Regions from separate parts of the Brevibacterium sp. LAARM2_SD2 genome, predicted to be linked through region 1. Evidence: predicted binding sites of a transcription regulator. Region 1 holds the regulator's gene; the other holds the start of a gene.
What was found. The regulator HrcA, encoded in region 1, represses chaperone genes, less so after heat shock. The targets are predictions, from matches to a motif close to TTNGCACTCGNNNNNNNCGAGTGCNAA.
Positions count from the first base shown of each region.

Region 2: the regulator HrcA is predicted to act here: its motif matches at 1,657-1,683, upstream of AC2W7K_RS10495 (FmdB family zinc ribbon protein).

Region 1 covers NZ_JBNFOM010000027.1:40,723-44,132, forward strand. Annotated here, with positions in the region: gene dnaJ (molecular chaperone DnaJ) at 1-923, opposite strand, end outside; gene hrcA (heat-inducible transcriptional repressor HrcA) at 996-2,048, opposite strand; gene AC2W7K_RS15190 (DUF3097 domain-containing protein) at 2,229-3,086, shown strand; gene AC2W7K_RS15195 (DUF4870 domain-containing protein) at 3,277-3,410, shown strand, end outside.
Region 2 covers NZ_JBNFOM010000014.1:62,529-65,938, forward strand. Annotated here, with positions in the region: gene AC2W7K_RS10490 (site-specific DNA-methyltransferase) at 8-1,393, shown strand; gene AC2W7K_RS10495 (FmdB family zinc ribbon protein) at 1,769-2,053, shown strand; gene fmdA (formamidase) at 2,156-3,406, shown strand.

The sequences.
Region 1 (3,410 bases):
AGGCGGGTCGCGCCGAGGCCCGGGAGCTTGACGACGGTGCCCGACTGCGTGCCGGGTTCGATGTCGAGGTCCTGGACGCCGTCGAAGGTCTCGAACGGGATCCGGGCGCCCAGTGCGGCGGCGGTCATCGGGACGGACACGGCGGCGCGGAGGTTGTCGCCGTCGCGGCGGAACACCTCGTGGCGGGCGACCATGACCTCGACGAAGAGGTCACCGGCGGGTCCGCCGCCGGGGCCGACCTCGCCCTGGGCCGACAGCTGGATGCGGGTGCCGTCGGAGACGCCGGCGGGGATGCGGATCTTCATCGTCCGCTGCTTGCGCACGCGGCCGTCGCCCTGGCAGTTGAGGCAGGGGTGCGGGATGACGGTGCCGTAGCCGTGGCACTGGTTGCACGTCTGGTTCGTCACCATCTGTCCCAGCAGGGTCCGGGTCATCCGCTGGATGCTGCCGGAGCCGTGGCACAGCGAACAGGTCTCGACGGAGGTGCCGTCCTGGGTGCCGGCGCCGTGGCAGGTCTCGCAGACGACGGCAGTGGTGACGTCGAGGTCGACGGTGCCGCCGAAGGCCGCGGTCTGCAGGTCGATGTTGACGCCGACGAGGGCGTCCTTGCCGCGCTGCATGCGCGGGATCGGACCGCCGGCGGAGCCTCCCCCGCCGCCGAAGAACGTCTCGAAGATGTCGCCGAAGCCGCCGAAGCCGCCGGCCGGGAAGCCCTGCCCGTTGTCGCCGCCGCCCATGTCGTAGTTGCGGCGCTTGTCCGGATCGGAGAGGACCTCGTAGGCAAGCGAGATCGACTTGAACTCCTCGTCGTATCCGGGGTTGACGTCGGGGTGGTACTTGCGGGCCAGCTTGAGATAGGACTTCTTGATCTCAGCCGCCGAAGCGTCCTTCGACACTCCGAGTGCTTCGTAGTGATCGGCCACAGAAACTTCTCTTTCCCTGGTGGTGGTGTGTGCGTGTGAGGTGGGTGGGTCGCGCCCGGGCTGCCGGCGGGCCTACCCCTGGTCGAGGGCGGAGGAGACGTATTTGGCAACGGCTCGCACGGCCGAGATCGTCGTCGGATAGTCCATGCGCGTGGGACCGAGGACGGCCAGGCGGGCCGAGGATCCCGCCAGATGACCATATTCGGCGGCGACGACGGATGTCGAGCTGAAGGACTCGTGAGTGTTCTCACGGCCGATGCGCACGCTGATCTCCGCGTGGTCCTCGGCCATCGAGGTGAGCAGCCGGAGCAGCACGACCTGCTCCTCGAAGGCCTCGAGGATCGGGGCCATCTGCTCGCCGAACTCGGAGCCGGAGCGCGCGAGGTTCGCAGTGCCGGCCATGATGATGCGCTCCTCGCGGGTCGCCGCGACGAGGTCGATGACAGCGTCGCGGATGCGATCGAGGACGGGACTGCCCGCCTCGTCATCGGGTCCGGTCGCGGCCGCCGTCGCGCCCACCTCGGCGCCGTGGTCGGCCCCGCGGACGTCTACGCGGGAGAGCTTGGCACCGGCGAATTCGGAGTTGATCCGCTCGCGGAACCGCTGCAGATCGGCGTCATCGACCGCCTCGGCGCTCGTCACGATCTTCTGCTCGACCTGGCCTGCATCGGTGATGAGGACGACGAGGATGCGGCCGGGGGCGAGCCCGACGACCTCGATGTGCTTGATGCGCGCCTGCGAGACCATCGGGTACTGGATGAGCGCGACCTGGTGGGTGAGTCCGGCGAGGACGCGGACCGTGCGGTCGAGCATCCCGTCGAGGTCGACGTCGCCGTCGACGACCTGGAGGATCGCGCGGCGCTCGGCGTGGCTGAGGGGCTTGAACTCGTCGATGCGGTCGACGAACATGCGGTAGCCGAGGTCGGTGGGGATGCGACCGGCCGAGGTGTGGGGCTGGGCGATGTAGCCCTCGGCCTCGAGTTGGGCCATGTCGTTGCGGATCGTCGCCGGTGAGACGCCGAGGGTGTGGCGCTGGACGATCGCCTTCGATCCGACGGGTTCGTTCGTGGCCACGAAGTCTTCGACGATTGCCCGCAGCACCTGCGCGCGCCTGCTGTCGTTCATTCGTCTCCTCCCCGGATTTGGCACTCGAATACTCAGAGTGCCAATTCTACGCCTCTTGATCCGTGATTTCACGTCCGCCCCCTCCTCCCGCCGGGGCGCGCGGATTCCGCGGCGGCCGTCGGCACCCGGCCTGCGTGTCAGCCCGGCCGCGCCGGGGGCGATTCACTAGGCTGGGGCACCGTGAATGCCTTTGATCGCTACGGCTCGGATGTCCTCTCGGGATCCTCGCCGTCCTCGCACCGCCCGAAGAAGTCCCGCCCCGTCGAGGTCGGCCTCGGCATGGTCCTCGAAGACGCGATGAGCGGGTTCGTCGGGGCGGTCATCGGGGCGGAGAAGACCGCGAGCGGCGTCGTCGTCACCCTCGAGGATCGCCGCGGCGGGCGCCGGGCGTTCCCTCTGGGTCCGGGATTCCTCTTCGAAGGCGAGCCCGTCGATCTGCGGCTGCCCAAACGGAAGCCGCAGGCGCCCGGTCGCACCGCCTCGGGGTCGCGGGCCGTCGCCGATGCGAAGGCGCGGGTGGCCAGGGGGTCGCGGATCTGGGTCGAGGGCAAGCACGACGCCGAGCTCGTCGAGAAGATCTGGGGCGATGACCTGCGCATCGAGGGCGTCGTCGTCGAACCGCTCGGCGGGCTCGACGACGTCGCCGACAAGCTCGAGGCCTTCGGTCCCGACCGGCAGCACCGCGTCGGCATCCTCGCCGACCACCTGGTGAAGGGCACCAAGGAGTCGAAGATCGCCGAGGCGGTCCGCGCCGATCCCCGTTACGCCGAGGTCGTCCACATCATCGGTCACCCCTACGTCGACATCTGGCAGGCGGTCAAGCCGCGGGTCGTCGGCATCGACGCATGGCCGACCGTGCCGCGCGGCGAGGATTGGAAGACCGGGATCCTGCGCCGCATCGGCTGGCCGCACGCCGACCACAGGGACGTCGCCGCCGGCTGGGTGCGGATACTCAAGTCGGTGACGACGATCGCCGACGTCGAGCCGACGCTCTCGGGCCGGGTCGAGGAGCTCATCGACTTCGTCACCGTGGACTGACGTTTCGCTCCGAGGCGGTGTGTGGACTGCGGTCGCTCCGGGGACTGCGTTCGCTGCGGGGCCGGTGCACGGACAGGCTGCGGCCAGCGTCCGCGCGGGCGTTTGTGATGGATTTGGAACACCATTCCCACGTCCGGGCGAGGCAGGTCGATTAGGGTAAGGGGGCAGAAGCTTCTCGAAAGGACCCGTCATGTCGAATTCCCCGCAGCCGCCGAACGGCGATCAGCACCAGTCCCGCCCGATGCCGCCCGACTACTCCCAGGCGTCGGGACCCCAGCAGCCCTACAGCCAGCCCAACCAGTACGGCTCGCAGCAGAACCAGTA
Region 2 (3,410 bases), on a different contig from region 1:
AAGCGAGGTGAAGACGACCGTGACCGCCCTGACCTGGCCCGGCAAAGAGGAGTCGTTCGCGCTCGGTCACCACCTGAGCCGCACGCCGGGGGCTGGGTTCACGGTTCCCGGCGGCCGCCTCGGCGAGGGACCGCCGGGGACGAATGAGCACAGCCTGCGCACCCACGTGCCCGACCCGCACGAGAACCTCCTCGTCGTCGGGGACAATCTGCCCGCGCTGCAGTCGCTGCTCGCCACGCATCGGGGCCGGGTCAAGGTCGTCTACATCGATCCGCCGTACAACACGGGCAACGCGCACGCGTACAAGGACGACGGCTACGATCACGGCAGCTGGCTCGACTTCATGGCTCCGCGGCTCATCCTCGCCCGGGAGCTCATGCGCGATGACGGCGTGCTCTACCTCCACCTCGACGACGGGGAGAGCGCGTGGGCGCAGCTGCTCGGGCACGAGGTCTTCGGGGAGGCGAATTCGCTCGGCACCCTCATCCACCAGCGCGCGAAGGGTGGCGGCAACTCCCCGTCGTTTGTCCGCGGGCACGACTACATCCACGTGTGGGGCCGGGACGCGCGCGCGGCGGGGGCGTTCCTCACGGAGAAGAAGGCCCCGGCGAAGGTCGAGGTCATCGACGGGCGGAAGATGCTCGTCGAGACCGATGTGCTGCGGGCGAGCTTCGGCCGGTATGCGCGCGGGTCGGAGCGGCGGCTCATGTACGAGGACATCCGCGCCGTCAAGGGTGAGCGGAAGCTCGCCGAGGTGGACGCGAAGCTGGCCTCGGGCGAGTACATCCTCCGACCCTGGGGTCCCGGCAAGCACGCGGTGGTGCGGGTGACGCCGTACGAGCTCGCGAGCTCGAAGCTCTACTCGATCATCAAGGCCCTCGGCGGACAGAACGACCTCGAGGACCTCGGCCTGGGCGGGGTGTTCGGATATCCGAAGCCCGTCGACCTCGTCAAGACGCTCATCACCGCACAGACGTTCTTCGACCCCGAGGCCATCGTCCTCGACTTCTTCGCCGGTTCCGGGACGACGGCCCAGGCGGTCATGGAGGCCAACCGACGTGACGAGGGACGACGGTCGTTCGTCCTCGTCCAGCTCCCAGAGAAGCTGCGCGGCAAATGCGGCGGCCGCGGCGTGCGCGCGTCGGGTGAGGCGGGCGACGGCAGCGGCGCAGGGGCAGGCGGGGCTGGGGCCGCGGACACTGGGGCTGCGGACACCGGTGAGGCCGCAGTTGCGGCGGGAGCAAGCGCGGCTGGCACAGGAGCTGCGAGCAACAGCGCACGCGCGGGCGGCTTCGCGACGATCAGCGACCTCACCGCCGAGCGCATCCGCCGCGCCGCCGACGAGCTCGCCCCCGGACTGACCTTCACCGAGGTCACCATCGCCGATTCCTGACCTCCGCGCCGCTTCCCGGGCCGCTGCTGGTGTTCTGCGCCAGGCTGGGGGTGGAATCTGCGCGCAAATCGCCATGGACGTGGCGCACACTCGCTGTGGAGGTGGCGCAGATGCCTCCCCGCGAGAGTTCAGGTCGTAGAGTGTCGATTCGAGGCGCTGAAATCGACACTCTGCGTCCTCGATTTCAGCGAAATCGGTGAGCGGGCGCCCTGGCGCGGCCACGCTCCCGCCCTGGCGCGGCCACTCTCCCGCACCGAGGCGGCCGCTCACTCGCGCTGCGAATGTCCCAACAGGTCTTCCCAGGCTCTCGCCGCGCTGACAGAATGCTTGTACGGTCACATCAGGCCCTCCACCAGCGAAGTCAGGGGTGATGCAGTGCCCACATACGTCTACCGCTGCGATGCGTGCGGCGACACCGAGCAGACCTTCCCCATGCTCGAGAAGCCGTCGACGATCGCCTGCCCCCGCTGCGCTGGGACGGCACGGTCGGTGGTGAGTTCGCCCCACCTCGGCGCGGGGAACACCACGGCCCACCGACTCCTCGATGCGACCGCACGGACCGCAGACGCCCCTCCCGTCGTCGATCGTCTGCCCGGTTCACCACGCGCACCGAGGCGGGTGAGCCAAGATCCTCGGCACCAGACCCTCCCACGCGCCTGACACCGCTCGCCGCCGCTCCGCCGTCCTGCACCGCCCAGCTGCTCCATCAGCACCGTCCTGCACCGCCGCCCGTCACTGTCGACTCCACGCAAAGGACACGCCATGCCAGACGTCATCTTTCCCCTCGATTCGACCAAGCCGTTCACCGACCAGAAGATCACCGGCCACAACCGCTGGCACCCGGACATTCCCGCGGCCGTCCACGTCAAGCCCGGGGAATCGTTCCGGCTCGACTGCCGGGAATGGTTCGACGGGTTCATCAAGAACGACGACAGCGCCGATGACGTCCGCGATGCGCCGGTCGACATCGTCCACGCCCTCTCCGGACCGGTCGGCGTCGAAGGGGCGAAGCCCGGTGACCTGCTCATCGTCGACATCCTCGACGTCGGACCGATCCCGCAGGAGGAGGGTCCGCTCGCCGGGCAGGGCTGGGGCTACACGGGGATCTTCGCGAAGGAGAACGGCGGCTCGTTCCTCGTCGACCAGTTCCCCGATGCCTACAAGGCGTGCTGGGACTTCTCCGGCGGCACGGCGACGTCGCGCCACGTCCCGCACGTGTCCTTCACCGGAATCGTCCACCCCGGCCTCATGGGCACGGCCCCGAGCGCCGATCTGCTGGGGACATGGAACACCCGTGAAGCCGCGCTCATCGCCACCGACCCCGATCGGGAACCACCGCTGGCCCTGCCGCCCGAGCCCAACGGCGCGATCCTCGGGTCGCTGACCGGGGAGGACTTCGACCGGGTCGCCGGTGAGGGCGCCCGCACGGCCCCGCCTCGGGAGAACGGCGGCAACCAGGACATCAAGAACCTCACGAAGGGCACCCGGGTGTTCTACCCGGTCTTCGTCGACGGTGCGAACTTCTCCGTCGGCGACCTCCACTTCAGTCAGGGCGACGGTGAGATCACGTTCTGCGGCGCCATCGAGATGGGCGGATTCATCGATCTGCGCGTCGACCTCATCAAGGGCGGCATGGACACCTACGGGGTGAGCGAGAACGCGATCTTCCAGCCCGGCAACTCCGACCCGCAGTACTCGGAGTGGCTGGCGTTCTCCGGCACCTCGGTCACCCTCGACGGCGAGCAGCGCTACCTCGACTCGCAGCTGGCGTACCAGCGGGCCTGCCTCCACGCGATCGACTACCTCACGAAGTTCGGCTACAGCCCCGAGCAGGCGTACCTGCTGCTCGGCGCCGCCCCGATCGAGGGACGGTTCTCCGGGGTCGTCGACATCCCGAACTCGTGCGCCACGGTCTACCTGCCCACCGCGATCTTCGACTTCGACGTCACACCGAACTCCGACGGCCCCGTGCAGATCGACCCGGGCATCGGCGCCGCACGCACCACCCCGTGAGAGT